DNA from 2 places in the Clavibacter sp. B3I6 genome. Region 2 is predicted to be linked to the other one. Evidence: predicted binding sites of a transcription regulator. Region 2 holds the regulator's gene; the other holds the start of a gene.
What was found. Region 2 encodes LexA, which represses DNA repair genes until DNA is damaged. Its sites were predicted from a motif close to TCGAACANNTGTTCGA; they were not measured.
Positions count from the first base shown of each region.

Region 1: the regulator LexA is predicted to act here: its motif matches at 5,394-5,409, upstream of QFZ62_RS02740 (DNA polymerase III subunit alpha).

Region 1 covers NZ_JAUSYL010000001.1:576,857-592,280, reverse strand. The annotation lists gene QFZ62_RS02750 (alpha/beta fold hydrolase) at 1-828, opposite strand, end outside; gene QFZ62_RS02745 (aromatic acid exporter family protein) at 825-1,871, opposite strand; gene QFZ62_RS02740 (DNA polymerase III subunit alpha) at 1,927-5,349, opposite strand; gene QFZ62_RS02735 (glucose-6-phosphate dehydrogenase) at 5,462-6,829, shown strand; gene QFZ62_RS02730 (dienelactone hydrolase family protein) at 6,926-7,675, shown strand; gene QFZ62_RS02725 (LCP family protein) at 7,782-9,053, shown strand; gene pnuC (nicotinamide riboside transporter PnuC) at 9,081-9,779, opposite strand; gene QFZ62_RS02715 (DUF6504 family protein) at 9,906-10,232, opposite strand; gene QFZ62_RS02710 (aldo/keto reductase) at 10,483-11,352, shown strand; gene QFZ62_RS02705 (App1 family protein) at 11,420-12,517, opposite strand; gene QFZ62_RS02700 (SOS response-associated peptidase) at 12,555-13,286, opposite strand; gene QFZ62_RS02695 (hypothetical protein) at 13,285-13,446, shown strand; gene QFZ62_RS02690 (ABC transporter ATP-binding protein) at 13,470-14,375, shown strand; gene QFZ62_RS02685 (ABC transporter permease) at 14,372-15,070, shown strand; gene QFZ62_RS02680 (ABC transporter permease) at 15,067-15,424, shown strand, end outside.
Region 2 covers NZ_JAUSYL010000001.1:3,186,187-3,201,610, forward strand. The annotation lists gene miaB (tRNA (N6-isopentenyl adenosine(37)-C2)-methylthiotransferase MiaB) at 1-1,319, shown strand, start outside; gene miaA (tRNA (adenosine(37)-N6)-dimethylallyltransferase MiaA) at 1,316-2,239, shown strand; gene dapF (diaminopimelate epimerase) at 2,249-3,127, shown strand; gene QFZ62_RS15385 (class I SAM-dependent methyltransferase) at 3,226-3,843, opposite strand; partial or broken gene hflX (GTPase HflX) at 3,884-5,453, shown strand; gene lexA (transcriptional repressor LexA) at 5,527-6,207, opposite strand; gene QFZ62_RS15400 (hypothetical protein) at 6,568-6,960, shown strand; gene hisB (imidazoleglycerol-phosphate dehydratase HisB) at 7,078-7,686, shown strand; gene hisH (imidazole glycerol phosphate synthase subunit HisH) at 7,683-8,324, shown strand; gene priA (bifunctional 1-(5-phosphoribosyl)-5-((5-phosphoribosylamino)methylideneamino)imidazole-4-carboxamide isomerase/phosphoribosylanthranilate isomerase PriA) at 8,397-9,143, shown strand; gene QFZ62_RS15420 (SseB family protein) at 9,143-9,910, shown strand; gene QFZ62_RS15425 (DUF1844 domain-containing protein) at 9,973-10,434, opposite strand; gene infC (translation initiation factor IF-3) at 10,810-11,403, shown strand; gene rpmI (50S ribosomal protein L35) at 11,396-11,590, shown strand; gene rplT (50S ribosomal protein L20) at 11,637-12,029, shown strand; gene QFZ62_RS15445 (RNA methyltransferase) at 12,092-12,892, shown strand; gene QFZ62_RS15450 (amino acid ABC transporter ATP-binding protein) at 13,043-13,831, shown strand; gene QFZ62_RS15455 (glutamate ABC transporter substrate-binding protein) at 13,998-14,921, shown strand; gene QFZ62_RS15460 (amino acid ABC transporter permease) at 15,032-15,424, shown strand, end outside.

The DNA.
Region 1 (15,424 bases), 2.6 Mb from region 2:
CGCCAGCAGCCCCAGGTCGGCCGGCGAGACGAACACGTCGTCGTCGCCGCGCACCGCCACCACCGGGCACGCGATCCGCGACCAGAGCCCGTCCGCGTCGTAGCCGCGCGTGACCTCCGCCGCGAGCGAGAACGCCCGCGGCCGGGCCTCCGCGGCGATGGCGTCGACGACGGAGCGCCGGACGCGCCCGCCGTGGGCGAAGAGCGGCCGGGCGACGGCGCGCATGAGGCCGAGGCGCCCGGTGCCGCGGATGAGCGCCGTGCCCGCGCCTCCCAGGCGGCGCAGGGTGCGCATGACGCCGAGCATCATCGTGAAGCCGGGGATGACGCGGAACGCGCGGATCGGATGCGCGACGCTCCGGATGACCGAGTAGGTGGTGGGGGAGACGAGCTCGACGGAGACGGCCCGCGCCGGCTCCCGGGCCGCGAGGTGCAGGGCGATGAAGCCGCCCATCGAGTGGCCCACGAGGCGCCAGCGCGCGTAGCCGAGGCCGTCGACCACGCGCGCGACCGCGTCGGCGATGGCGTCGACCGTCGCGTCGACGTCGTCCGCGTCGAGCGCGGAGCCGCCCCAGCCCGGCAGGTCGATCGCGACGACGTCCGCGAACGGGAGACCCGCCTCGCGCGCCGTGCGGATGAGCGGCGTCCAGGTGGTCCACGATCCGGCGGCTCCGTGCAGGAGGACCGTCGCGGTGTCCGACGAGCGCGCGGGCACGTGGTGGTGCCGCACCGTGCCGAGCGGCGTCGGCGTCGTGCCGCGCACCAGGCCGGAGGCGCGCGGGTCGGGGTCGAGCTCGAGCGGGCTGTAGCCCGGGAGCGGACGCGTCACTCGGCCCCGCCGATGATCTCCGAGCGGATGCGGCGGATGTCCTCCAGCAGCGAGCCGATGAGGATCCAGTGCTCCTCGCTCGGCTCCAGCACGACGAGCGGGGCCGTGAGCGCGGGCTCCTCGTCGATCGCGTCGCCGTCGGCGCGGCCGCCGCCCGGGAGCGCGTGCTCCGCCAGCAGCCGCACGTCGTGGGCGGCACGCGTGAGCTCGGTCGCGATGCCGCGCACGACGGGCTCCTCCGCGAGCGACGGGTCGTAGCGGTCGTGCACCGCGCGCGTCATGCCGACGACGCGGTTGACCAGCACGGTGAGCGTCGCAAGGAGCTCCCGGTCGGCCTCGAGGAGCGCGCGGTGCCGACGGCGGCGGGGGTTGAGGGTGAGGCTCTCGAGGCCCCGGTCGACCTCGGCGACGGCCTTCGTGTGCAGCGGTCGGAGCTCCCGCGCCCGGGTGAGCATGCGGGCGAGCTCCGCGCGGTCCACGGGCTCCGAGAGCGCGCCGGCGAGCCGGTCGAGCGCGGCGGCGCACTCGCCCGCGAGGCCGATCACGGCGCGGCGGCTCGCCTGGTGCAGCACGGGCGGCGCGATCGCGACGTTGACGGCGACGCCGATGGCCGCGCCGAGGATCGTCTCGACGATGCGGTCGAGCGCGTACACGGGCGAGAGCTGCCCGATGGCGAGCACGAGCATCGCGCTGATGGGGATCTGCGTGCTCGACCCGGGCGTCAGGCGGAACACCCAGCCCACCAGCACGGCCACGACGACGGCGGTGAGCACCACCCAGCTGGAGCCGCCGAACGCGAGGCCGAGCGCGAGCGCGAGCAGCACGCCCGTGATCACGCCGAGGCTGCGCTCCACCGCCTTGCCGAAGGTCTGGTTGATGCTCGGCTGCACCACGAGGAGCGCGGCGATGGTCGCGAAGATGGGCAGCTGGGCCGGCAGCAGCGCGATGCAGGCGAACCAGGCGAGGACCGCGGCGACGGAGGTCTTGACCACCTGGACGAACGGGATCCGGGTGGTGGTGCGGACGGTCGTGGTGATGCGCACGTGCGGCCTCCGGCGGCGGTCTCGGGTCCTCCCATCATCCTGCCCGCGGCGGGCCTCAGGCGACCGCGTCCTCGGCGTCGACCCCGCCGCCGGCCTCCGCGCCCTGCCGCCGGGCGGCCAGCCACCTGGCCCACATCTCCTTGAGGTCCCACGCGTCCTCCGCCTGGATGGAGACGCCGCGCTCGCCCGTGCGCCGGGTGCGCCCGCGGATGACGAGCAGCCGCGTGCCGAACAGCATGGGCCCCGCCTTCTGCTGCGCCTCGTCGAAGAAGGTGGAGTCGGAGCAACCCGTGCCGTCGTCGAGGCTGATGAACACGACGCGCTTGCCGCTGCGCATGGGCGGGGTCTGCGTGGCGATGCGGATCCCCGCGACCACCACCTCCGAGCCGCTGCGCACCTCGAGGAGCTGGCTCGCGGGGATCACGCCGAGCTCGTCGAGCATGGGCCGGTAGCTCTCGAGCACGTGCTCGGTGACCTCCATCTGCAGGATGTCGAGCTCGGCGCTCACCCGCTCGCGGCCGTCGGGGTCGGGCGAGCCGCGCGGGATGAGGTCGCGGTCGTCGACGAACAGCGGCAGCTGCCCGGCCGGATCCGCGGGCCGCGCCGCGCGCGCCGTGAGCCGCCGGACGAACGCCATGACGTCGCCGCGGGAGGCGGGCCCGCGGGCCGCGAGGTCGTCGGCCGAGGTGGCCAGCGAGTCGAGCGCCCCCACGGCCGCGAGCCGCTCCAGCAGCGCGCGCGACGGCTGCGCCTTCGCGTAGAAGTCGGTGATGGAGTCGAACGGCTGGCCGGCCTCGATGCGCTCGAGCTCCGCCTCGCTCATGCCGTGCACGTCCTGCAGCGACAGCCGGATCCCCAGCTCGCCGATCCGCGTGCGCCCGGTCGTCGCGTCGCCCTCCACGCGCTCCACCCGGTAGGCGCCCGTGGACCGGTTGACGTCGAGCGGCAGCACGGGCACGCCCATGCGCCGGGCCTCGGTGAGCAGCAGGCGCTTGGGGTACATGCCGGGGTCGTGCGTGAGGATCCCCGCGAGGAACTCCGCCGGGTAGTGCGTCTTCAGCCACGCGCTCTGCCAGGTGGGCAGCGCGAAGGCCGCGCCGTGCGCCTTGCAGAAGCCGAACGAGCCGAAGCCCTTCAGCGCCTTCCAGATGCGCTCGACGTCCTGGTCCGTGAAGGGGCGCTCGCCCGTGCGCCCGTCCACGTGGGCGGACGTGCGCTCCCGGAACGCGGCCTCGACCACGGTGTCCTGCCGCTCCATGTTGCGGCGCAGCTCGTCGGCCTCGGCGAGCGACACCTGCATGCAGTCGGCGAAGATCCGGATGACCTGCTCGTGGTAGATGACCACGCCGAAGGTGGGCGCGAGGAACGGCGCGAACCGGCGGTGCAGGTAGTCGGGCCGGGTGATGCCGTGCTTCGTGTCGAGGAACGGCGCGACCATGTTGCCCTTCATGGGGCCCGGCCGGAACAGCGAGATGTCGGCGATGAGGTCCTCGTACACGTCGGGCTGCATCTTGCCGATGAGCTCGCGCTGCCCGGGCGACTCGATCTGGAACATGCCGAGCGTGTGCGTCGTGCGGATGGCGGCGAAGGTCTCCTCGTCGTCGTGCGGGATCTCGTCGAGCTCGATGCGCCCGTCGCGGTGCACGTAGCGCGCGTCCACCGGGATGCCGCCCGCCACGGCCGAGCGCGGGCCGTGGATGCGGTGGATCTCGTCCAGCGCGTACGCCATGGTGCTCTGCATCCGCACGCCGAGGATGTCGAGCTTCAGGAGCCCCATGTCGTCGATGTCGTCCTTGTCGAACTGGCTCATGGGCAGTCCCATGCCGCTCGGCTGCACGGGGCTCGTGCTGAGGAGGTCGGAGTCGCCGAGGATCACGCCGCACGGGTGCATGGAGATGTGCCGGGGGAGCCGGTCGAGCCGCTCGGTGAGGTCGACGAGCAGGTCGATGCTCGGGTCGTCGCGCACGAGGTCGGCGATGGGCTTGAGCTCCGGCTTCGTCTCGAGGACGGCGCGGAACTCCCGCGCGTTGAAGCGCCAGATGTTCTTGGCGATGAAGTCGATCTGCTGCTCGTCGAGGTCGAGCGCGAGCCCCGCGTCGCGCGCGGCGCCGCGGGCCCGGTAGGTGTTCTGCATCGACAGCAGCGTGACCCGGTTGCTGCCGTACTTCTCGAACACCCGGTGGTACACCTCGTGCCGGCGGGCGGACTCCACGTCGATGTCGATGTCGGGCAGGGTCGAGCGCACCTTGCCGAGGAAGCGCTCGAAGAGGAGGTCGTGCTCGAGCGGATCGACGTTGGAGATGCGCAGGAGGTAGTTGACGAGGCTGCCGGCGCCGGATCCGCGCGCCTGGTTGCGCACCCCCATGTCGCGCATGAGGGAGCACACGTCGGCCACGGTGAGGAAGTAGGTGGCGAAGCCGAAGCCCGTGATGGTCTGCAGCTCCGTGCGCATGCGGGCGAGCACGCGCTGCCGCATCGACTCGTCGACGTGCCCGAAGCGCTCGGTGACGCCCGCCTCGGCCTTCCGCCAGAGGGCCTCGTCCGGGTCGCCCGTGACGCCGATGACCGACTTCTCCGGCAGCTTCGGCTTCCGCCAGGCGAGGTCGGCGTCCGGATCCAGCCGGCAGCGGTCCGCAAGCTCCTCGGTGGCGCGCAGCAGCGCCTCGCCCGCGCGCCGGTCGAGGGAGGACGCGCCCGCGATCTCCCGCGCGATGTCCTGCATGACCGCCGGCGGCTTGAGCCACGCCTGGCCGTTGGGCTGCAGCCGGAACGAGCCGAGCGGCCGCAGCGTGCCCGCGGCGTCGAGCACGTCGCCCGTGAGCGCGTCGTCCGGCTCCAGGTAGCGCACCGCGTTGGTGAGCACCGCGGGGACGCGGTGGGCCTCGGCGAGCTCGAGCATGCGGGCGGCGTGCCGGAGGCTCGCCGACTCGCCGGGCTCCGTGTAGTGGCAGACGACCTCGACGACGATCGCGCCGGGCAGGAGCCTGGCCCACTCGGCCAGGTGGCGGGAGGCGAGCGCGTGGTCGCCCGCGGCGACGGCGCGGCCCACGTCGGAGTCGGGCCCGAGCATGACCGTGCCGACCGGCCCGTCCTCGCCGAGGAGGAACGCGGGCGGCCGGGTGCGCGCGATGCCGGCCTGGGCGCTCCGGGCGGTGCTCCGCGCCGTGCCCCGCCCGTGGCTCGCGCTGATGAGCCGGCTGAGCGCCGCCCAGCCCTGGCCGTGCGTGCCGCCGTGCGCGAGCACCGAGATCCTGCCCGGGTGCTCGCCCGTGAGGCCGAGCTCCGCGCCCACGACGGGGGAGACGCCCGCGGCGATCGAGCGGCGGATGTGGCGGACCGCGCCGTACAGGCCGTCGCGGTCGGTGATCGCCGCGGCCGACGCGCCCTCGGACGCGACCCGGTCGACCAGCGCCTCGGGCGCCGTGGTGCCGAAGTGGGCGGAGAAGGCGGACGCGACGTGCAGGTGGGTGAAGCTCACGCGCGCCTCCCGACGGATCCGCCGCGCCCTCCCGGACGCGGTGTTCGAACGGATGTTCGACTCGCCCAGTGTAGGTCGGCTGCCGCGCGGTCGCGACCCGTAGTCTCGGAGGATGACCAGCGAACCCTTCACCCTCGTCATCCTCGGCGCCAGCGGCGACCTCACGGAACGCCTCCTCCTGCCGGGTCTCGGCAGCCTCGTGGCGAGCGATCGGGGGCGGCGCATCCAGCTCATCGGCACGGGCCGGAGCGAGCGCGGGGCCGACGAGTGGAAGAGGACGGTCAAGGCCGCGTTCGACTCCGTCGACGCGAAGGGGCGGCGCGCGGCGGGCATCGTCTCGTCCACCCAGTACATCCAGGCCGACCCCACGGACGTGGACGACCTGAAGCGCATCCTCGACGCGTGCGAGGGCGCGCCGGCGCTCTACTTCGCGCTGCCGCCGGCCATCTCCATAGAGGTGTGCGAGCAGCTGGGGAAGCTCGACCTGCCGGAGGGCACCACGCTCGCGCTCGAGAAGCCGTTCGGCTCGAACAGCCGCACGGCCGCCCAGCTCAACCGCCAGCTGCTGAAGCTCGTGCCGGAGGAGCGCATCCACCGCACCGACCACTTCCTCGGCCTGTCCACCGTGCTCAACCTCGTGTCGCTGCGCTTCGCCAACCGCTTCTTCGAGTCGGTGTGGAGCGCGCGGGACATCGAGAAGGTGGAAATCCTCTACGACGAGCAGCTCGCGCTCGAGGGCCGCGCCGGCTACTACGACAAGTCGGGCGCGCTGGTCGACATGATCCAGAGCCACCTGCTGCAGGTGCTCGCCGTCTTCGCGATGGAGCCGCCCGCGAGCATCGACCCGGACGACCTGCGCTCGAACATCGCGTCGGTCCTCCGCGCCACCGAGGTCTGGGACAACGACCCGGTGGCCCACAGCCGCCGCGCCCGGTACACGGCGGGCTCCGTCGGGGGCACGCGCATCCTCGCCTACGCGAAGGAGGAGGGCGTGGATCCGGCCAACCAGACCGAGACGCTCGCCGAGGTCACCTTCGGCGTCGCGAACGCGCGCTGGGCGGGCGTCCCGTTCCGCCTGCGCTCGGGCAAGGCGCTCAAGGAGGCGTCCAAGCGCATCGTCGTCACGTTCAAGCCGGTCGCGCACCTGCCGCGCGGCCTCCACGGGTCCGCCCGCCCCGACCGGCTCGTCATCGACCTGAAGCCCGACGGCATCACGCTCGAGGTCACCATGGACGGCACGGGCGAGCCCTTCACGCTCACCCAGTCCACGTTCCGCGCCGACTTCGCCCCGCCCGAGCTCACCCCGTACGGCGAGGTGCTCGACGGCATCCTCGCGGGCGACCCGCGCCTGTCGGTCCGCGGCGACGTGGCCGAGCGGTGCTGGCGCATCGTCGCGCCCGTCATGCGCGCCTGGAAGGGCGACCGCGTGCCGATGGCCGAGTACCGCGCCGGATCCGCCGGGCCCACCGCCTGGCGCTGACGCCCGCCGCACGGCCCTGACGCCCGTCGCATGACGGCTCGCTGGGCGTCGTCGCCGGCGAGCGGCGCCGGCGCGGCCCGGTCCTAGCGTGAGGGCATGCCCGTGACCCTCGCCGACATCCCCGTGCCCGCCGCCTCACCCGGCGCGTCACCCGGTCTGCACGGCGTGCTGGCGGTGCCCGACGGCGAGGGCCCCTGGCCCGCGGTCGTGGTGGTGCACGAGGCGTTCGGCGTCACCGACGTGATGCGCCGCCAGGCGGAGCGCCTCGCCGAGGCCGGCTTCCTCGCGCTCCTGCCCGACCTCTTCTCCGCGGGCGGGGCGCGCCGCTGCCTCGGCGCGACGTTCCGGGCGCTCGTGGCGGGGGAGGGCCGCGCGTTCGCGGACGTCGAGTCGGCCCGCCGCCTGCTCGTGGGCCGCGCCGACTGCACGGGCCGCGTGGGCGTCATCGGCTTCTGCCTGGGCGGCGGCTTCGCCCTCGCGGCGGCCTCCCGCGGGTTCGACGTCTCGAGCGTCAACTACGGGGTGCTCCCCGAGGACCTCGACGGGGTGCTGGAGGGCGCGTGCCCGATCGTCGCGAGCTACGGCGGCCGGGACCGTCCGCTGGCGGGATCCGCCGCCCGGCTCGAGGCCGCCCTCACGGTGCACGGCATCGAGCACGACGTGCGCGAGCATCCGGACGCCGGGCACTCATTCCTCAACGACACCCCGACGGGACCCCGGATCCTCCGCCCGCTCCTGCGCTCCTCCGGCATGGGCCCGGAGCCCGCGTCCGCCGCGGACGCCTGGCAGCGGATCGACGCGTTCCTCCACGCGCACCTGACGGACGCGGCGCCTCCCGCGCCCTAGCGCATCCGGCCGCGCGCCGGGCGGACCCTCCACCGCCCTCGGCTACCCTGTGGAGGATGCGGGCGGCCACGCCCGAGCCTCCCCGCCCGGCGACGAGAGATCCACCATGCAGCACGCCCCCCAGAGGACCCGCGCGGACCGTGCCCACGTCCGCGGCATCGCCCGCCACGGCCGTCTCCGCGCGCCGAGCGCGGGCCGCACCGTCATGAAGGGCATCGCCGGCGTGGTCGCGGTCGCGCTCGCGAGCACGCTCTCGGTCGCGGGCATCGCGTTCTGGGACCTCTCCCGCACCGTCGCGAGCAACACCGTCGACATCTCCAGCGGCCAGGCCCTCCCGCCGTCGCTGGGCGGGATCGACGGCGGGGCGAACATCCTCATCGTCGGCAGCGACAGCCGCGCCGGCCAGGGCGACGGGTACGGCGCCGCGGAGGACGTGGGCACAGCGACGCTCAACGACGTGACGATGCTGCTGCACATCAGCGAGGACAGCACCCGCGCGACGGTCGTCTCGTTCCCCCGCGACATGCTCGTCCCCATCCCCGCGTGCACGGGCCCCGACGGCACGGAGTACGCGGCGAGCACCCGCGCCCAGCTCAACGAGTCGCTGTCCCGCGGCGGCTTCGACTGCACCGTGCGCATGGTCGAGGGCCTCACCGGGCTCGACATCCCGTACGGCGGCGTCGTGCAGTTCAACGGCGTGGTCGAGATGTCCAACGCGGTCGGCGGCGTCGAGGTCTGCGTGGCCAACGGCATCTACGACCCGAAGACCGACCTGTCGCTGGATCCGGGTCTGCACACCCTGCAGGGCAAGGACGCCGTGCAGTTCCTCCGCACGCGCTACGGCGTGGGCGACGGCAGCGACATCTCCCGCATCGGGAACCAGCAGGTCTTCCTCAGCGCGCTCGTGCGCACCATCAAGAGCGCGGACACGCTGACCAACCCGGCCAAGCTCTACGGCATCGCGCGCGCCGTGGTCGACAACATGCAGCTGTCCACCTCGCTCGCCGACCTCGACACCCTCGTGTCGGTGGCCCTCACCTTCCGGGACATCCCGCTCGACGACGTGGTCTTCCTGCAGTACCCGGGCGAGGTGCTGGCGAACGGGCGGGTGCAGCCGGACGAGGTCGCCGCCGCGCAGCTCGTCGGCCTGCTCGCCTCCGACGCGGACTTCTCGCTCGGCCAGCCGGCCGCGACCGACGAGTCCGGCAGCGTCCCGGCCGACGGCGCGACGACGTCGCCCGCGACCCCGGCGCCCGTGGCCCCCGCCGACGGGTCCACGCCCGCGCCGACCCCCACGCCGACGTCCGAGGTGCTCGACGCGAGCATCACCGGGCAGACCGCGGCGCAGAGCACCTGCTCCAACGGCCAGGGCCGCTGACGCGCGGCGGGATCGAGCGGGCCGCGCCTAGCGGTCGGCGGGCGCCTCGACGACCCGCGGGTCGGGGAATACCGTCTCGACGGCGGGCGTCGCGGATCCGCGGGCGCGCATCCAGACGAAGAAGCCCGCGAGGGTGAAGGCGCCGTAGAAGACGTACATGAAGGCGGACGCGTAGTAGCCGGCGCCCACGAGCAGCGGCACGCCGACGAGGTCGACGGCGACCCAGATCAGCCAGAACTCCACCCACCCCTTCGCCATGCCGTAGGTGGCGAGGAGCGAGCCGACGAAGATCCAGGCGTCGGCCCACACGGGCTCGTAGGAGCCGAGGGCGCGGAAGACCGGGGTGAGGATCGCGGTGCCGCCGACGAGCGCGACCACGAGGAGGACGCGCTGGCGGCCGGACGCCCACTGCGGGACGACGGGGGCGCCGCCGTGGCGGGCCTGGTTCCAGCGGTGCCAGCCGTAGATCGACACGGCGATGAACATCACCTGGCGCCCGGCCTGGCCGAGGAGGTTCACGGGGTTCGGCGTGCCGAAGACCGCGCCGAGGAAGACGGTGAAGAGCAGCACGTTGCCGACGATGCCGACGGGCCACGCCCAGACCTTCCGGCGCATGCCGCCGAGCGCGCTGGCGAGGCCGAAGAGGTTGCCGACGATCTCGCGCCAGAGCACGACCTGGTCGCCGATGCGGAGCTGCGCGTCGAACAGCCACTCGAGTGCCGCCATGCCGGGATCCCTCCGTGCGCGCACGATCCGGGTGATCGCGAGCGGGGCGCCGTGCGCGGCGCCGATGTGGTGAAGGCCCGGAGCCCGTCCGCTATTCCCCGCGGCACCGCGCCGCGTCACGCCGCGTCACGCGAAGAGGCGGGTGTCGAGCTCCTCGTCCGACGCCGTGACGAGCGACCACCGGCCGCGCGCGTCGACGCTCAGGTCGAACGACCCGTCGACCCGGCGGGCGCCCGTGGTGAGCGGCACCGCCTCCACGCGCCACATGCTGAGCTCCAGGAGGTGGGCGCTCGCGCCGCGGGGCGCGCGGCCCGTGCGCTGCCACCAGTCGACCCGGGCGATCCACCGCTCGGGCGAGCTGACGACCCCGTAGACCACGCCCCGCCAGGTGAACCGGAGCGGCGACCCGTCTCCCGAGAGCTCGACCTCCACGTCCTCGTCGATCCGCATCATGCCGCTCCTCCCGTCGTCGCGCCGGCCGCGCCTCGTCGTTCGAACGGGTGTTCGAACCTCTTCCTCGAGTGTAGGAACGGGCGCCGACATCCACGAGGGGAGCGGGCGGATCCGCCTCACCCTCCACCGGAGCCTGAGGGTCGCGTCCGCATCGCGCGCATCGGGCATGGATCGGAGGTCCGCCGCGTTGGCTCCAGGGTCCCGAGGGCGGCAGACGCCCCCTCGTCATCGACACCCGAGGAGGGTCCACATGACCGACACCACCACCCGCCCCGCCGAGGCTTCCGGCACCTTCACCATCGGCGGCAACCTGCCCGTCGTCCGGCTCGGCTACGGCACCATGCAGCTGACCGGCGACGGCGTCTGGGGCGCCCCCGAGGATCCGGCCGCGGCCGTCCGCGTCATCCGCCGCGCCGCCGAGCTCGGCGTCACGTTCTTCGACACCGCCGACTCCTACGGCCCGTTCGTGGCCGAGGAGCTCCTCAAGGAGGCGCTCCACCCGTACGCCGACGAGGTCGTCGTCGCCACCAAGGGCGGGCTCACGCGCCCCGGCCCCGGCGACTGGCAGCCCGTCGGCCGCCCCGAGTACCTGCGCCAGCAGGCCGAGCTGAGCCTCCGCCACCTCGGCCTCGAGCGCATCGACCTCTACCAGCTGCACCGCATCGACCCCGCCGTCCCGCTCGCCGACCAGATCGGCGTGCTCAAGGACCTGCAGTCCGAGGGCAAGATCCGCCACATCGGCCTGTCCGAGGTCCAGGTCGACGACGTGAAGGCGGCACGGGAGATCGCCGAGATCGTCTCCGTGCAGAACCTCTTCAACCTCGCCAAGCGCGACGCCGAGCCGCTGCTCGAGTACGCCGAGGCCGAGGGCCTCGCGTTCATCCCGTGGTTCCCGCTCGCGACCGGCGAGCTCGCGAAGGACGGCGGCCCGCTCGACGCCCTCGCGAAGCAGCACGACGCGACCCCCTCGCAGCTCGCGCTCGCGTGGCTCCTCCGCCGCTCGCCCGTCATGCTGCCGATCCCCGGCACCAAGTCGGTCGGGCACGTCGAGGACAACATCGCCGCGGCGGGCATCGAGCTCACCGACGACGAGTTCCAGGCGCTCACCGACGCCGTCTGATCCTTCCCGCACGCACGAGGGCCCCGCAGGAGATCTCCTGCGGGGCCCTCGTGCGTCCGGAGGCGTCCTACGTGCCGATGCGGGTGCCGGAGTCGTCCGCGAGCCCGAGGTCGTCGAGCTGCGCGAGCAGGCTGGCACCGTCGGGCGCGTAGACCCACGGGATCGAGCTGTCGAGCGCGCGCTTCTCGGCCTTCGCCCGGCCGCCCGCGAGCACGGCCTCGCCGGCCGACAGCTGGCGGATGAGCACGACCTCGACGTTGTCGGGGTGCTCGTCGGCGAACTCGCCGTAGAGCAGCTCGTCGTGCTGGCCGTCGTCGCCCGCGAGGATCCACTTGACCTGGGGGAACTCCTCCGCGAGCCGCTGCAGGTTCAGCCGCTTGTGCTCCATGCCGCTGCGGAACCACCGGTCGACGGTGGGGCCCCAGTCGGTGAGGAGGATCGGTCCCGGCGGGTACAGGTTCCGCGACAGGAACCGGGTGAGCGTGGGGGCCACGTTCCAGGCGCCGGTGGACAGGTAGAGGACGGGCGCGCCCGTGTGCTGCAGGCGGAGGCGCTCGTAGAGCACGGCCATGCCCGGCGTGGGCGTCCGCGCGTGCTCGTCGAGCACGAAGGTGTTCCACGCGGCGAGGAAGGGGCGGGGGAGCGCGGTGACCATCACGGTGTCGTCGATGTCGCTGAGGATCCCGGTGCGCACCTCGTCGCCGACGATGAACACCGGCGCCTCGACCGTCTCGGACCCCTGCGCGCGGAGGCGGATGGTGTGCCAGCCGCTCGGCAGCGACGCCTCGACGACCATGTCGACCACGCCGCCGCGGTCGGCGCGCACCTCGTGCTCGGTGCCGTCGATCTCGACCGTGACGGCCACGTCCGTCAGCGGCACGCTCGTGAAGCTGCGCCAGCCGCGCACGCTCTTGTCGCCGGCGAGGGCGCGGCGGCTCTGCGGATCGGTGAGGAGCACGCGGCAGAGGACGCGGACCCAGCGGACCGAGCCGTAGCCCGCGTACGGGATGACGGTGGGGGTGAGGCCGCGCTTGCGGGCGCGGCCCTCGCGGATCTCGTGGATGCGGTCCTCGATGCGGGCCGCCCGGTGCAGCACGGGTGCGGCAGCCGGTGACTCGAGGAGCGTGCGGGTCGCGTTCTTCTTCTTCTTCGAGGTGGGTGCCACGCGGTCAGTCAACCAGACCCGAGGGCCGCGCCACGCCTCAGACGGGCCGGGCGAGCTCGGCGGTGTCCGGCGCGTCCTGGTCGATGCCGGGCCCGACCTCGTCCATGGCGAGCTGCTCGACCACGTCCTCCGCCTGCGCGGCCACCGCGCGCAGCAGGTCGGGCGAGCCCTCCGCCGTGGGGTCGAGCCACTCCTCCACGACGTCGGGCGACAGGACCACGGGCATCCGCTCCGCGAGCGCCTCCACCGTGCCGGCCGACGGCCGCGTGAGGACCGCGCAGCTGAGCACCCAGCGGGCGGGGTCGTCGGCGGGGCGCGACGGATCCCGCCACCACTCGTACAGCGCGGCGAGCAGCACGACGCCGTCGCCCGCCCCGACGAGGTAGGGCGTGCGGACGCCGTCGTCCGTCTCGTGCCACTCGTAGTACCCCGACACGGGGATCGCGGCGCGGCGCGCGACGAGCGCCTGCAGGAGGTCCGGACGCGAGGCGAGCGACTCCGCGGGGACCTCGGCGAGCGGCGGACCCTGGTCGGGGCCCGGGGATCCCGCCGGGACGAGGCCCCAGCGCGCGGACTCCAGCCGGCGCACGGGCACCTGGTCCTCCGTGTCGCCCTCGGGACGGCGGGGGAGCGTGTCCACCAGGACGGCGACGCGCTGGCCCGGCGCGATGCGCCAGGAGGGGGCGGGCACGGCCGCGCCCGCGTGATCCACGTCGAGGAGACCCACCAGGTCGTCGGCGGTCAGGGACCTGGCGAGGATGCGCGTCATGCCCTCCATCCTGGCCGATGCGACCGACGGCGGGCACCTGCGCAAGCCCCTGTCCGCGGAGCGTCGGACATGTTACGAACTGGCGACATGCATCGTGCGGGTGCGGACGATCGCCCGGCCCCGTGGTTCCCTGGTCTACCTGGCAAGTGTCGATTCGTAGTGCCTACGAGGAATGAGCCACCCATGATCGAGTTCCACCACGTCCGCAAGCAGTACCCGGACGGCACGCTCGCGATCGAGGACTTCAGCCTCGTCGTGCCCTCGCGGACCACCACCGTCCTCGTCGGATCCTCCGGCTGCGGCAAGACGACGCTCATGCGGATGATCAACCGGATGGTCGACCCCACGAGCGGGCGCATCGAGATCGACGGCACCGACATCGCCACCGAGGACGCCGTGAAGCTCCGCCGCCGCATCGGCTACGTGATGCAGAACTCCGGCCTCCTCCCGCACCGCAGGGTGGTCGACAACATCGCGACCGTGCCGCGCCTCACCGGCGTCGACAAGCGCACGGCGCGCGCGGACGCCCTCCGCCTCATGGACACCGTGGGCCTCGACCGGTCGATGGCCGACCGCTACCCGTCCCAGCTCTCCGGCGGCCAGCAGCAGCGCGTGGGCGTGGCCCGCGGCCTCGCGGTCGACCCGAACATCCTGCTCATGGACGAGCCGTTCGGTGCCGTCGACCCGCTCGTGCGCGACGACCTCCAGCAGGAGCTCATCCGGCTGCGCACCCAGCTCGACAAGACCGTCGTCTTCGTGACGCACGACATCGACGAGGCGTTCCTCCTCGGCGACCAGGTGGTGATCCTCGAGAAGGGCGGCCGCATCGCCCAGCAGGGCACGCCGCAGGAGATCCTCTCGAACCCGGCCAACGACTTCGTCCGCGACTTCGTGGGCGCCGACAAGGGCAAGCGCGCGCTGCACCTCGAGGACACCGGCACCGGCCGGGTCCTCGTCGACCGCGACGGCCGGCTCGTCGGCGTGCTCGACGACGAGGGGCGCACCGCCGCCCGCTCCGCATCCGCTCCGAGCGAGGCGGGGGCCGCGCACGCCCCCGGTGCCCCGGCGCAGGGTGCGGGACCCGCGTGAACTGGGTCCTCGCCAACATCCAGACCGTCCTCGACCTGGCTGTCGCGCACGTCGCGCTGTCCGCCACGCCCGTCCTCCTCGGCTTCGTGCTCGCGCTGCCGCTGGGATGGCTCGCCAACCGCTACCGCCGCGCGCGGGGCTCCCTGCTCGCGGTCGGCGGGGCGCTGTACACGATCCCGTCCATCGCGCTGCTCCTGTCGATCCCGGCGATCATCGGGACCACGATCATCGACCCCCTCAACGTCGTCGTCGCGCTCAGCGTCTACGCCGTCGCGCTCATGATCCGCATCACGGCGGACGCGCTGGCCTCCGTCCCCGAGGACGTCAAGCAGTCCGCCACCGCCATGGGCTACGCCGGCTGGGCCCGCTTCTGGCGGGTCGAGCTGCCGCTGGCCGGACCCGTCCTCCTCGCCGGCCTCCGCGTCGTGTCCGTGAGCACGGTCAGCATGGTGACCGTCGGGTCGCTCTCCGGCATCCAGAGCCTCGGCACCATGATCCTCACGGGGTACCGGCGGCAGTTCTACACGGAGATCCTCACGGGCATCGTCGGCATCCTCGTGATCTCGCTCCTCTTCGACCTGATCCTGCTGCTCGCCGGCCGGCTCCTCATGCCGTGGGCCCGCACGCCGTCCCTCCGCGCGCGGTCGCGCTCCGCCCGCCGCGCCGTCCTCGTCACGGATGCGAGCGCCTCGTGAACCTCTTCGCCGAGGCCTTCGGCCTCCTCCTCGACGGCTCCCGCTGGGGCGGCAGCACCGGATACGGCACCCGCCTCCTCGAGCACCTCGGGTACACGGGCCTGGCGATGGGCCTCGCGGCGCTCGTCGCCGTCCCGGCCGGCCTCTACATCGGCCACACGGGCCGCGGGCGCAACGTCGCCGTCGCGTTCTCGGGTGGGCTGCGCGCCCTGCCGACGCTCGGCGTGCTCGTGCTCCTCGGCCTGCTCTTCGGCATCGGCCTCACGGGTCCGATCCTCACCTTCGCCATCCTGGGCATCCCGCCGCTCCTCGCCGGCGTGTACGCGGGCATCCAGGCGGTCGACCGGCCCGCCA
Region 2 (15,424 bases):
ACGAGGGCATGCAGATCGCCGTCGGGGGCTGCCTGGCGCAGAAGGACCGGGCCACGGTCCTCGAGAAGGCGCCGTGGGTGGACGTCGTGTTCGGGACCCACAACATGGGCGCCCTCCCCACGCTGCTCGAGCGCGCGCGGCACAACGGCGAGGCGCAGCTCGAGATCCTCGAGAGCCTCGAGACGTTCCCGTCGACGCTCCCCACCAAGCGCGACGAGATCGCGAGCGGCTGGGTCTCCATCTCCGTCGGGTGCAACAACACGTGCACGTTCTGCATCGTGCCTGCGCTACGGGGGAAGGAGAAGGACCGCCGGCCCGGCGACATCCTCGCCGAGATCCAGGCCCTCGTGGACGACGGCGCGGTCGAGGTCACGCTGCTCGGCCAGAACGTGAACTCCTACGGCGTCGAGTTCGGCGACCGGCAGGCGTTCGGCAAGCTCCTGCGGGCCGCGGGCGCCATCGAGGGGCTCGAGCGGATCCGCTTCACCAGCCCGCACCCGGCGGCCTTCACGGACGACGTGATCGACGCGATGGCCGAGACGCCCGCCGTCATGCCGCAGCTGCACATGCCGCTGCAGTCGGGCTCCGACCGCATCCTCAAGGCCATGCGGCGGTCCTATCGTTCTGAGCGGTTCCTCGGGATCCTCGACCGGGTGCGCACGCGCATCCCGGACGCGGCCATCACCACCGACATCATCGTCGGCTTCCCCGGCGAGACCGAGGAGGACTTCCAGGAGACCCTGCGCGTGGTGGAGGCCGCGCGCTTCTCCTCCGCGTTCACGTTCCAGTACTCCATCCGCCCGGGCACCCCCGCCGCGACCATGGACGAGCAGGTCCCCGCGGACGTCGTGAAGGAGCGCTACGCCCGCCTCACCGCGCTGCAGGAGCGCATCAGCCACGAGGAGAACCAGCGCGTCGTCGGCCGCACGGTCGAGGTGCTCGTGAGCGCCCACGAGGGGCGGAAGGACGGCGACACCCGTCGCGTCACGGGCCGTGCCCAGGACGGCCGCCTCGTCCACCTCGACGTCCCCGCCGGCAGCGGCGAGCCGCGGCCCGGCGACGCCGTGCAGGTGGAGGTCACCCGTGCGGCGCCGTTCCACCTCATCGCGGACTCCGTCGACCAGGCGCCGCTGCGCATCCGGCGCACCCGGGCCGGCGACGCCTGGGAGCGCGCGCAGGCGGACTCGTGCGGCGTGCCCGCGCCCGCTCTCGGGACCACCACGGCCGGCGGCGCGCCCCGCGTGTCGCTCGGCCTGCCGTCGCTCCGGGTGCCGTCGCCCGCGGTCGACGGGGCCGCGCACCCGCGTCACCGCGCGTGACCCCGATCCTCGCGGTCGTCGGGGCCACCGGCACCGGCAAGTCCGCGCTGTCCCTCGACATCGCGGAGCGCCTGCGCGCCGAGGGGCGCGCCGCGGAGATCGTCAACGCGGACGCGATGCAGCTGTACCGCGGCATGGACGTCGGCACGGCGAAGCTCCCCGAGTCGGAGCGTCGCGGCATCCCGCACCACCTGCTCGACGTCCTCGAGGTCACGGCGGAGGCCACGGTCGCCGCGTACCAGGAGGAGGCGCGGGCGGCGGTCGGCGGCATCCTCGCGCGCGGCGCCGTCCCGATCCTCGTCGGCGGATCCGGGCTCTACATCTCGTCGGTCCTGTTCGAGTACGCGTTCGCGGGCACCGACCCGGAGATCCGGCAGCGCCTCGAGCGGGAGCTCGCGTCCACCGGTCCCGGCATGCTCCACCGGCGGCTGCGGGAGCTCGATCCCGCGGCCGCCGAGCGCATCGGCGCCCACAACGGACGGCGGCTGGTGCGGGCGCTCGAGGTGGTCGAGATCACGGGCCCCCAGCCGGCGCGGGAGTCCGCCGAGCCGCGCGCCTGGCATCCCGCGCGGATCCTCTCGCTCACGCTGCGGCGCGAGGAGCTCGTGCCCCGGCTCGACACCCGCGTCGCCGGCATGTGGGCCGACGGCCTCGTGGACGAGGTGCGGGGGCTGCTGCCCGCGGGGCTCGCCGACGGCGTCACGGCGTCGCGCGCCATCGGGTACGCGCAGGCCGCGCGTCAGATCGCGGGGGAGCTGACCGAGGAGGAGGCGATCGAGGAGACGCGCGCCCTCACGCGTCGGTACGCGCGCCGGCAGGTGTCGTGGTTCGGCCGCTACGCCGACGCCGTGCGGCTCGACGCGCGCGACGACCGGCTACTCGAGCACGCCCTCGACGCCCTCCCGGCGGCGCGCCCGTAGGCTGGCGGGATGGCAGACCTGCAGTTCACCAAGGGCCAGGGCACGGGCAACGACTTCGTGCTGTTCGCGGATCCCGCGGGCGAGATCGACCTGACCGACACCCAGGTGCAGGCGCTCTGCGACCGCCACTTCGGCATCGGCGCCGACGGCACGATCCGCGCGGTGCTCTCCAGCCGCATCCCCGAGGGCCGGGCGGCGCTCGACGAGGATCCCGACGCGGAGTGGTTCATGGACTACCGCAACGTCGACGGCAGCCCCGCGGAGATGTGCGGCAACGGCATCCGCGTCTTCACGCTCTTCCTCATCGAGAACGGGCTCATCGAGCTGCCGCCGGGGCGCACCGTCCCGATCGGCACGCGTGCCGGCGTGCGGGACGTCCAGCGGAGCGGATCCGGCTTCCAGGTCGACCTCGGCCGCTGGTCCCTGGCGGGCGGCGAGCCGCTCGTGCGCGCGAAGGACCTCCAGGTCGCGCGGCCGGGCCTCGGCATCGACGTCGGCAACCCGCACGTGGTCGTCGCGCTGTCGAGCGAGGACGAGCTCGCCGAGGCCGACCTCGCGTTCGTGCCGCAGCTGGACCCCGAGCCCGCGGACGGCGCCAACGTGGAGCTCGTCGTGCCGGCCGACCCGCTGGTCGTCGACGGGATCGGCCACATCGCCATGCGCGTCCACGAGCGGGGGAGCGGCGAGACGCTGAGCTGCGGTACGGGGGCCGCGGCCGCCGCCCTCGCCATCCGGCACTGGGCCGGTGCCGCGGCACCCCACCAGTGGCGGGTCCAGCTGCCGGGCGGCGTGCTCGGCGTGCGGATGTTCCCCACGGAGGACGGCGAGCACGTGGGGCTCTCGGGTCCGGCGGAGCTCGTCTTCGACGGGGTCGTGGCGCTGGCCTGATCGCTCGCGCGGTCTGGACGACCCGCAGGACGGCGTCGAGGCGGTTGCGGGAGGCGCGGGACCGGTGCCGGCGGGGAAGCCCAGCCGGAGGATCCGCCCTAGGAGTCGGCGCCGCGGTGGACCCGGAGCACCCGGAAGCCCTTGTCGGACGCGGCGCGCGTCGTCTCGAGGCCCGCCGGCAGCGCGTCGGCGAGCCAGCGCTGCAGCGAGTCGGATCCGAGGTGGCGCTGCACGACGAGCCACGCGTCGGCGTCGGGCGCGAGCCGCGGCACCCAGTCGAGCAGGATCGCGTGCAGCGCCTCCTTGCCCACGCGGATGGGCGGGTTCGACCAGACGGTCGCGAAGCGGAGGTCCGCGGGAACATCCTCGGGCAGCACGGCGTTGACGTTATCGAGACCGAGGGACCGGGCATTCGCCCGCGTCAGCTCGAGAGCACGCTCGTTCACGTCGACCGCCCACACGGTGGCCGACGGCGACCGCATCGCCAGATCGAGCGCCACCGGACCCCAGCCGCAGCCCACGTCCAGCAGATGACCCTCACGAGGAGGCGTCGGGACGTGGCGCAGCAGGACCAGGGTCCCCTGGTCGACGTGCTCGGGGCTGAAGACGCCGCCCGCGGTCTCGACGTCCACCGTCCGTCCCCCCAGCTCGACCGCGATCGTGCGGGTGCGCAGGGGACCGGCCGGCGACGAGGAGAAGTAATGCGCGTCGGCCATACCGGGACGATACCGGACGCCGAGGCTACGATGGGAGCACATGATCACGCACGACGAGCACGACCACGAGTCCACGGACACGACGACGACGTCCACCGAGAGCAGCATCGGGGATGACGTCGTCGCGCGCGTCCTCGCCCGGGCGGAGAACCGGTCCGCCGGCTACGCCCTCTTCCGCGGATCGGGCGCGCAGGCGCTGTCCGCGAACCCCGACACCGAGCAGGGGTCCGACGGCGACCAGAGCGAGCGGGCCGACCGCCAGGCGCTGCGCCGCGTCGCCGGGCTCTCAACCGAGCTCGAGGACGTCACCGAGGTCGAGTACCGGCAGCTGCGCCTCGAGAACGTCGTCCTCATCGGCGTCTACTCGCAGGGGTCGGTCGACGACGCCGAGAACAGCATGCGCGAGCTCGCGGCCCTGGCCGAGACGGCGGGCGCCGTGGTGCTCGACGGCCTCCTCCAGCGCCGTCCCACCCCGGACCCCAGCACCTACTTCGGCAGCGGCAAGGCGGAGGAGCTGCGTGCCCTCGTGGCGGCGGTCGGCGCGGACACCGTCATCGCCGACACCGAGCTCGCGCCCAGCCAGCGGCGCGCCCTCGAGGACGTGGTGAAGGTCAAGGTCATCGACCGCACGGCCGTGATCCTCGACATCTTCAGCCAGCACGCCAAGAGCCGCGAGGGCAAGGCCCAGGTCGAGCTCGCACAGCTGCAGTACCTCCTGCCGCGCCTCCGCGGATGGGGCGACTCGATGTCGCGCCAGGCCGGAGGCCAGGTCGGCGGCGCGGGTGCCGGCATGGGATCCCGCGGACCCGGTGAGACGAAGATCGAGCTCGACCGCCGCCGCATCAACACGCGCATGGCCAAGCTCCGGAAGCAGATCGCCGGGATGAAGCCGGCCCGCGACACCAAGCGCGCCAATCGCGACCGGAACGCCGTGCCGTCGGTGGCGATCGTGGGGTACACGAACGCCCGCCGGCAAGTCGTCGCTGCTCAACCGCGTGACGAAGGCGGGCGTGCTCGTCGAGAACGCCCTGTTCGCGACGCTGGACGCCACGGTCCGCAAGACCGAGACGGACGAGGGGCAGCTGTACACGCTCGCCGACACCGTCGGGTTCGTCCGGAACCTGCCGCACCAGCTGGTGGAGGCGTTCCGCTCGACCCTCGAGGAGCTCGCCGACGCGGACGTGCTCGTGCACGTCGTCGACGCCTCCCACCCGGATCCCGCCGCCCAGCTCGCGACGGTGCACGAGGTCATCGCCGAGGTGGACGCCTCGTCCATCCCGGAGATCGTCGTGTTCAACAAGAGCGATCTGGCGTCGGACGACGACCGCGTCGTGCTGCGCGGGCTCGTCCCGCAGGGCGTCTTCGTCTCGGCCCGCACGGGCGAGGGCGTCGACGAGCTGCGTCGCCGCATCGCCGAGCTGCTCCCGCAGCCGACCATCGAGGTCGACCTGCTGGTGCCGTTCGAGCACGGCGAGATCGTGGCGATGCTGCACGAGGGCGCCAAGGTCCTCGAGACCTCGTACGTGGAGGAGGGCACGCGCGTCCGGGCCCTCGTCACGGCCGAGCAGCAGGCGCAGGTCCAGGACTACGCGGTGGCGTCCGCGGTCTGATCCGCGTCGCCCGCACGCACGAGAGCGGCCGCTCCCCTCGGGGACCGGCCGCTCTCGTGCGTCGTGGCGAGGGTCAGACGGAGCGCATGACCGCCACGACCTTGCCGACGACCTCCGCGAAGTCGCCGAGGATCGGCTCGAACGCGCTGTTGCGCGGCAGCAGCCACGTGTGCCCGTCGCGCTGGCGGAACACCTTGACGGTGGCCTCGTCGTCGAGCATGGCGGCGACGATGTCGCCGTTCTCCGCCGTCTTCTGCTGGCGGACGACGACCCAGTCGCCGTCGCAGATGGCCGCGTCGATCATCGAGTCGCCGACGACGCGCAGCATGAAGAGGTCGCCCTTGCCGACCAGCTGGCGGGGGAGGGGGAAGACCTCCTCGACCATCTGCTCGGCCGTGATGGGGATGCCGGCGGCGATGCGGCCGACCATCGGGACCATCGCCGCGTCGCCCACGGGCGTCGACGGCTCGCCGGTCTCCGCGGCGCCGCTGCCGGGCAGGTCGATCAGCACCTCGAGGGCGCGCGGGCGGTTCGGGTCCCGGCGGAGGTAGCCCGAGAGCTCGAGCTGGTTGAGCTGGTGCGTGACGCTCGAGAGCGACGCCAGGCCGACGGCGTCGCCGATCTCGCGCATGCTCGGCGGGTAGCCCTGGCCGGCGATGGCGCGCTGGATGAACTCCAGGATCGAGATCTGCTTGTCGCTGAGGCTCTTGCGGCGCCTCGTCGCGCCGCCTCCCGCTGCTCGCTCGTCCGCCATGCCACGGCCCGCCTCTCGTCGCCGACGCCCTCCGCGGCTCGTCGACCCGGCGGGCCGACCCCTCGCGAGGGCGATGTCGGTGGTACCCGGTCCAATGGACTCTAGGCACTCGAAACTGTATCCAGCCGAGGCACCCCGGGCAAACACCTGTTCGAGCGTGTCGCGCGTCGGAGGCGCGAATCGAGGCGAAGTGGGCTTGCGGAGGGCTGGTTTCGAATGTATGTTCGGAACACAGCTTCGCACCCGGCTCTCCCGGCCGAGAGCCGGGTGCGAGCTGCCCGACCCGCATCGCATGCCGTACCGCACTGCACCGCCGGGCGCGTCGCCTCGACGCCCCACCGTCTCGCACGAGAGGTCACCATGAACACCGCAGCAGCAACCCCCATCGTCTCCGCCGCCGCCGACTCCGCCGTCCCCGTCACGGAGGCAGCCGTCGCGCCCCGCACGCGCCTGCGCATCACGCGCCGCGGTCGCATCGTCCTCACCGCGCTCGTCGCGGCCCCGCTCGCGCTCGGCGCCGGGCTCGTCGCCCTCAACGGCGGTGCGGCCGTCGCCTCGAAGGACGCATCGGGCGCCGCGTTCGAGTACGTCACCGTGTCGAGCGGCCAGTCCCTGTGGGACCTCGCCGAGGAGATCGCGCCCAGCGCCGACCCGCGCGACGTCATCGCGTCGGTCGTCGACCTCAACCGCCTCCCCACGTCGGACGTCGCGGCGGGCCAGCAGCTCGCCGTGCCCGCGGAGTACGCGCACTGAGCACTCCCGCGCCGCGTCCCGCAGTCGCGGGTCGTCGGCGCGGACGGGCCGGCCTCGCTCCCGGTGGCGGCCGGGAGCGAGGTCGGGCGGTCGGAACCGATCGGTAGCATGGAGGGCATGAGCACCCTCGCGCGCACCGCGCACGTCACGCGGCAGACCAGCGAGTCCAGCATCGAGCTGCAGCTCGACCTCGACGGCACGGGCGTCTCCGAGATCAACACGTCGGTCCCGTTCTACGACCACATGCTCACCGCGTTCGCGAAGCACTCGCTCACCGACCTGAAGGTCACCGCCACGGGTGACACGCACATCGACGTGCACCACACCGTGGAGGACGTCGGCATCGTCCTCGGCCAGGCCATCCGCCAGGCGCTCGGAGACAAGTCGGGCATCGCCCGCTTCGGCGACGCGCTCGTCCCGCTCGACGAGGCGCTCGTGCAGGCGGTCGTCGACATCTCGGGCCGCCCCTTCCTCGTCCACTCGGGCGAGCCCGCGGGCTTCGAGATGCACCTCATCGGCGGGCACTTCACCGGATCCATGGTCCGTCACGTCTTCGAGGCCATCACGTTCCACGCGGGCCTCACCGTGCACGTCACGGTGCTCGGCGGGCGCGATCCCCACCACATCGCGGAGGCGGAGTTCAAGTCCTTCGCCCGCGCGTTCCGGCAGGCGAAGGAGCTCGACCCCCGCGTCTCCGGCATCCCCTCCACCAAGGGCGCGCTGTGACGCGCCCGTCCGTCGTCGTCCTCGACTACGGCAGCGGCAACGTCCACTCGGCCGTCAAGGCCCTCGAGCTGGCCGGCGCGGACGTCGAGCTGACGGGCGACCCGAAGCGGGCGCACGAGGCCGACGGCCTCCTGGTCCCCGGGGTGGGCGCGTTCTCGGCCGTCATGACCGCGCTCCGCGCCGCCGGCGGCGACCGCGTGGTCGACCGACGACTCGCGGGCGGGCGTCCGGTGCTCGGCATCTGCGTCGGCATGCAGGTCATGTTCGACCGGGGCGTCGAGCGCGGCGTCGACGTGGCCGGGCTGGGGGAGTGGCCCGGCACGGTGGGGCGCCTCGAGTCCGACGTGCTCCCGCACATGGGCTGGAACACGGTCGACGTCCCCGAGGGCTCCGCGCTGTTCGCGGGGCTCGAGGAGGAGCGGTTCTACTTCGTCCACTCGTACGCCGCGCGCACGTGGGGCATCGACCCGCTCCCGCCGCTGCCGGCGCCGCGCGTCACCTGGGCCACGCACGGCGAGCGGTTCGTCGCCGCCGTGGAGAACGGCCCGCTCACCGCCACGCAGTTCCACCCCGAGAAGTCGGGGGAGGCCGGGATCCGGCTCCTCGCGAACTGGCTCGGCACCCTCCGCGCCGCCTGACCCGGCCCGCACCGCGCCCCCGCCGTCCCCGACGGCCCCGCCCGTCCCGTCCGACCGATCGAAGGCCCTCCCATGAGCGAGTTCACCAGCACGCCCCGTCTGACCCTCCTGCCCGCCGTCGACGTCGCGGGCGGCCAGGCCGTCCGCCTCACGCAGGGCGCGGCCGGCACCGAGACGGGCTACGGCGACCCCGTCGACGCCGCGCGCGACTGGGCCGAGCAGGGCGCCGAGTGGCTGCACCTGGTCGACCTCGACGCGGCGTTCGGCCGCGGGGACAACCTCTCCGTCATCTCGCGGGTGATCCGCGCCATCGACGGCGTCCAGATCGAGCTGTCCGGCGGGATCCGCGACGACCGCTCCCTCGACGTGGCCCTGGAGAGCGGCGCGACCCGCATCAACCTGGGCACGGCGGCGCTTGAGAACCCCGAGTGGGCGGCGAGCGTCATCGCGCAGCACGGCGAGGCCGTCGCGGTCGGGCTCGACGTGCGCGGCCGCACGCTCTCCGCCCGCGGCTGGACGCAGGACGGCGGCGACATCTGGGAGGTGCTGGAGCGCCTCGAGGAGGCCGGCTGCGCGCGCTACGTCGTGACCGACGTCACCAAGGACGGCACCCTCCAGGGCCCGAACCTGCAGCTGCTCCGGGACGTGCTCGAGCGCACCGAGCGCCCCGTCGTCGCCTCCGGCGGCGTGTCGAGCCTCGACGACATCCAGGCGCTGCGCGAGCTCGTGCCGCTCGGACTCGAGGGCGCCATCGTCGGCAAGGCCCTCTACGCCGGCGCGTTCACGCTCGCCCAGGCGCTCGACGTCGCCGGGGAGTGATGACGGGCTCCACGCCGCACGCCGACTCGGCCGGGACCCCCTGGGCCGGTCGTTCCTTCGAGCCCACCGCCTTCCCCGGGGACGACGGGTCCGCGCCGCCTGCCCTGGCCGACGCGCTGGCGCGGCACGGCCGCGGCGAGGCCGGCCAGGCGGACGTCGTCGACGCCCTGCGGGAGGCGCGCCTGCTCATCCCGCTGGTGGCCCGCCTCGGCGAGGAGGGCGTGAACGACGCCGGCCTCAGGGTCGACAAGAGCGCGGAGCTCTCCATCATCACGGTCGCGGGACCCGACGGGCGAACGGTGATGCCGGTATTCACGTCGGTCGCCGCCATGGGCCGCTGGAACCCCGCCGCGCGTCCCGTGCCCGCCGACGCCGTGCGCGTCGCGCTGGCCGCGGCGAGCGAGGAGACCGACCTCGTCGTGCTGGACCCGATGTCGGAGACGGAGTTCGTGCTGCGGCGCCCGGCCGTGTGGGCCGTGGCGCGGTCGCTGCCGTGGACGCCGAGCCCGGAGGACCCCGAGGTCGCCGCCGCGCTCCAGGCGAGCGTCGTCGAGGAGCCCGCGGTCGTCGCGCTGGGCACGTCGGCGGGCGATCCCCGGGCGCGCCTCGCGGGCCCGGAGCTGATGATCGCGCTCGAGCTCGTCGACGGCCTCGACCGCACCGCGCTGGACGCGCTGCTCGCGCGCCTGCAGGGGGAGTGGTCGCGGAGCGCCGTGCTCGCCGAGCGGGTCGACAGCATGGGCCTGCGCATCGTCTCGGCCCGCTGAGGGGAGGACGCCGTTCACCGGTGCCGCGTTCGCCCCACCGGCGACCCGCGCGGGCCGGATGCCTAGGAGACGGGGCCGGTGTACTTCTCGCCCGGTCCCTTGCCGACCGCGTCCGGGTACGGGGACGCCTCGCGGAAGGCGAGCTGCAGGGAGCGCAGGCCGTCGCGGAGGCTCCGCGCGTGCTGGTCGCCGAGCTCGGGCGAGGCCGCGGTGACGAGGCCCGCGAGCGAGATGATGAGCTTCCGCGCCTCGGCGAGGTCCGTCTGCGTGGCGGGATCGTCGGCGAGCCCGCACTTCACGGCGGCCGCGCTCATGAGGTGGACGGCCGTGGTCGTGATGACCTCCACGGCGGAGACGTCGGCGATGTCCCGCGCGTACTGGTCGGCGACGAAGTCCGCGGTGTCGTCGTCGGCGACGCCCGGGGCGGTCGTCGTCGTCCCGGCATCGGCGCCGGCCGGCTCCTCGAAGCGGTGGACGTGCGCGTCGGCGGCGTCCGCGTGGTCGGGGCGGGGCGAGTCGGTCATGTCTGTCCTCGGGCTCGGGGCGGTGGCGGTCTGCGGCCGGCGGCGGGACCCGGGCGATGGCCCGCCCTTCCGGGACGAGGTCGGCGTCTGCTATGCTGATCGACGGCTCCGGGGCTGTCACAGTCCCGGTTCGAAAGAGGATTGATCTCCCACCCGCGCTTGACCGCCTCCATAGGTTACCGGGTCGATTTCGCTCCCCCGTCCGAGCGGCTCCCCAGAGGGCGTCGTGCACGACGGGAGCCCCGCGTCAGCGGGCATGGGCGTGTTGCCGAGTACGACGCACGCGTCGGACCCTGGTGAAGAACCCTCCTCGTCTCGAATCCGAGCGGCTCACGCAGCCGCCGGGCCACCCGAAGACACGAATAGGAGCAGTCCATCAGCGATCCCCGTACCAACGATCGAATCCGAGTTCCCGAGGTTCGCCTCGTTGGCCCAGCAGGCGAGCAGGTCGGCGTCGTATCCATCGACGTCGCACTCCGGCTCGCGCAGGAAGCCGACCTCGACCTCGTCGAGGTCGCGCCCAATTCCAAGCCCCCCGTGGCGAAGATCATGGACTACGGCAAGTTCAAGTACGAGGCCGCGCAGAAGGCCAAGGAAGCGCGTCGCAACCAGGCGAACACCATCCTCAAGGAGGTGCGCTTCCGCCTGAAGATCGACAAGCACGACTACGAGACCAAGCGCAAGCGCGCCGAGGGCTTCCTGCAGGACGGCGACAAGGTCAAGGCGATGATCCTGTTCCGCGGTCGCGAGCAGTCGCGTCCGGACCAGGGCGTGCGCCTGCTCAAGATGTTCGCGGAGGACGTCGCCGAGTTCGGCAGCGTCGAGTCCACCCCCACGATCGACGGCCGCAACATGGTCATGGTCATCGGACCGCACAAGAACAAGTCCGAGGCCAAGGCCGAGGCCAACGCGAAGCGCGACGCCACCAAGGCGAGCGCACGAGAAGCGAGAGAAGAGAACAATGCCTAAGCAGAAGACCCACTCGGGTGCCAAGAAGCGATTCAAGGTCACCGGCAGCGGCAAGATCATGAAGCAGCAGGCCGGCATGCGCCACAACCTCGAGGTCAAGTCCTCCAAGCGCAAGGCGCGACTCAACCAGGACCAGCCCCTGGCCAAGGCCGACATGAAGGTCGCCAAGAAGCTCCTCGGCCGCTAGGCCCCTCGTCGTCCGCGACACCTGAACTCGAATAGGAATCACTGAAATGGCAAGAGTCAAGAGGGCCGTCAACGCCCACAAGAAGCGTCGGGTCATCCTCGAGCGCGCCGCCGGTTACCGCGGCCAGCGCTCGCGCCTGTACCGCAAGGCCAAGGAGCAGGTCACCCACTCCCTCGTCTACGCGTACCGCGACCGCCGCGCCAAGAAGGGCGAGTTCCGCCGCCTCTGGATCCAGCGCATCAACGCGGCCGCGCGTCTCAACGGCCTCACGTACAACCGCCTCATCCAGGGCCTCGCCCTCGCCGGCGTCCAGGTCGACCGTCGCATCCTCGCGGACCTCGCCGTCCACGAGCCCGCGACCTTCGCCTCGCTCGTCCAGACGGCCAAGGCCGCCCTGCCCGCGAACACCTCGGCCCCCAAGGTCGCGGCGAACGCGTAGCGCCCCCGCACCACCGCCGACGGCGCGTCCCCGACAGGGGGCGCGCCGTTAGTGTTGGGGCCATGCTCGACAACCCCCGCTCCCCGCGTGTCCGTGGCGTCGCCAAGCTCGCGAAACGGGATGCGCGCGCCGACACCGGCCTCTTCCTCCTCGAGGGGCCGCAGGCCGTCTCCGAGGCGCTCGCGTTCCGTCCGGACCTCGTCCAGGAGCTCTTCGCGACGCCCACCGCCCTCGACCGCTACCCGGACCTCGCGCGCGCGGTCCGCGAGTCGGCCGTCGAGGTGGAGTTCGTCACGGAGGACGTGATCGCGGCCATGGCCGACACCGTCACCCCGCAGGGCGTCGTCGGGGTCTGCCGCCAGTTCCCCACGTCGCTCAAGCAGATCCTCGGCGACGAGCCGCGCCTCATCGCGATCCTCGAGGAGGTGCGCGACCCGGGCAACGCCGGCACCATCATCCGCGCGGCCGACGCCGCCGGGGCGGACGCCGTCGTGCTCACCGGCCGCTCGGTCGACCTCTACAACCCGAAGGTCGTGCGCGCCACGACGGGGTCCCTCTTCCACCTGCCGGTCGCGATCATGCCGGAGCTCGACGCCGTGCTCCAGCGGGTCCGCGAGGCCGGCCTCCAGGTGCTCGCCGCCGACGTGAAGGGCGACGACCTCCTCGCCGAGCGCACCTCGGGCGGGCTCGCCGCGCCCACCGCGTGGCTGTTCGGCAACGAGGCGCGCGGCCTCCAGGACGACCACCTCGCGCTCGCCGACCGCGCCGTCGTCGTGCCCATCTACGGGCAGGCCGAGTCCATGAACCTCGCCACCGCCGCGTCGGTGTGCCTGTACGAGTCCGCGTTCGCGCAGCGCGCCTGACCGCGGATCCGCCGACGCCTGACGGGCGGGCGGCGTCCGCCGTCCCCGGACACCGGCTCTGATCGGCGCAAACGCGCGTCCCGCGTCACGAGTGGGTGACGATGCCGCGAGGAAACGCGGACGAAACACCGTCATCGATATGGTGTTCGCATGGAGCAGAGCCCCACGGCGGACACCGCCTCGCCCGCCGCGGTCGCGGTCGGCGAGCCCCTGGTCGTCGTATCCCACGTCAACAAGCACTTCGGGGACCTGCACGTCCTCAAGGACATCTCGACCACGGTGAACCGCGGCGAGGTCGTCGTCGTCATCGGCCCCAGCGGGTCCGGCAAGTCGACGCTGTGCCGGGCGATCAACCGCCTCGAGACCATCGACGACGGCACCATCACGATCGACGGCCAGGACCTCCCGTCCGAGGGCGCCGAGCTCGCGCGCCTCCGCGCCGACGTCGGCATGGTGTTCCAGTCGTTCAACCTCTTCGCGCACAAGACGGTGCTCGAGAACGTCACGCTCGGCCCCATCAAGGTGCGCAAGAAGGGCAAGGCGGAGGCGGAGAAGCGGGCGATGGAGCTCCTCGACCGCGTCGGCGTCGCCAACCAGGCGCAGAAGATGCCGGCCCAGCTCTCCGGCGGACAGCAGCAGCGCGTCGCCATCGCCCGCGCGCTGGCGATGGACCCGAAGCTGATCCTGCTCGACGAGCCCACCTCGGCCCTCGACCCGGAGATGATCACCGAGGTCCTCGACGTCATGGTCGGCCTCGCGAAGGACGGCATGACGATGATGGTCGTCACCCACGAGATGGGCTTCGCCCGCAAGGCCGCCGACCGCGTGATCTTCATGGCCGACGGCGCCATCGAGGAGGACACCACCCCGCAGGCGTTCTTCGACGACCCGCAGAGCCCGCGCGCGAAGGACTTCCTCTCGAAGATCCTCGCCCACTGACGCCCGCGGAGGGCCGACGCCCTCCCGCGCACCGCTCCCGGACGCCGTCGAGGCAGGCGCGTCCGGGTGCCGCATAACCGCCCCACCCGCACGATCGGCACGACCCGCACCACGGGCGCATGCGCTCGCCTCCGTCATCCACCTCACCAGCAGAGAAACGGGAACCATGAAGCACAGGAAACTCTCCATCCTCGCGGCCGCCGCCGCGGTCGTCGTCGGCCTCACCGGCTGCGGCGCGGCCGGCAGCGCGTCCGGCCCCGCCGTCGACGCGGGCACCGACGCCCCCGCCAACGGCGACGGGCCCTACAAGCTCGAGCTCGCCGAGGACCCCACGTTCGACGAGGGCACGACGATGGCGCGCCTCGCCGAGGCGGGCTCCATGAAGGTCGGCACGAAGTTCGACCAGCCGCTCTTCGGCCTCGCGGGCCTCGACGGCAAGCCCGCCGGCTTCGACGTCGCCATCGCGGCGCTCGTCGCCAGCAAGCTCGGCATCGGCTTCGACGACATCGCCTTCACGGAGACGGTGTCCGCGAACCGCGAGCCCTTCATCCAGAACGGCTCGGTCGACGCGGTCGTCGCGACGTACACGATCAACGACAAGCGCAAGGAGGTCGTGGACTTCGCGGGCCCGTACTACGTCGCCGGCCAGGCGCTCATGGTGCTCGCGGACGACACCGCGATCAACACGCCCGAGGACGTCCGCGGCAAGCAGGTCTGCTCGGTCGCCGGATCCACCCCCGCCGCGAACATCGAGGCCACGTTCGGCGCGGTCGTCGTGCCGACCGACGTCTACAGCAAGTGCCTCGACCCGCTGCGCAACGGCCAGGTCGCCGCGGTCACCACCGACAACGTGATCCTCTCCGGCTTCATCGACCAGAACGAGGGCGATTTCAAGCTCGTCGGCGACGGCGAGACGTTCACGGAGGAGCCCTACGGCATCGGCATCGCCAAGGACGACGAGGCGTTCCGCACCTTCATCAACGACACGCTGGAGGAGGCCTACGAGGACGGCACCTGGGCGCGCCTGTTCGAGGCGACGGCCGGCACGGTCATCGACACGCCGGAGCCCCCGGCGGTCGACCGCTACTAGCACGACCGGGTCCCGCACGCCCTGCGCGTGCGGGACCCGTCCCTGTCCGGGCCCCCGAGGCCCCGACCCGACCCGCCCGGCCTCGCCGGTGCCCAGCCAGGAGGTGTGCCGTGGACGTGATCCTCGACAATCTCGACGTGTTCCTGCGGGGGTTCGGCGGCACGCTGCGCCTCCTCCTCACCACGGTGCTCTTCGCGCTCCCGCTGGGGGTCGTGATCGCCGCCATGAGGATCTCGCCCGTCGCGAGCCTCCGCGCGACCTCCACGGTCTACGTCGAGCTGCTGCGGAACACCCCGCTGCTGCTCGTCTTCACCTTCTTCAGCGTCGTGATCACGTCGATCTCGGGCGCGCTTCCGTTCATGACGGCCGCGGTGCTCGCGCTCACGCTGTACACGGCGCCCTTCTTCGCCGAGGCGATCCGCTCCGGCATCAACAGCGTGCCCGTCGGCCAGGCGGAGGCGGCGCGCAGCATCGGGCTGACGTTCTCCCAGACGCTCGGGCAC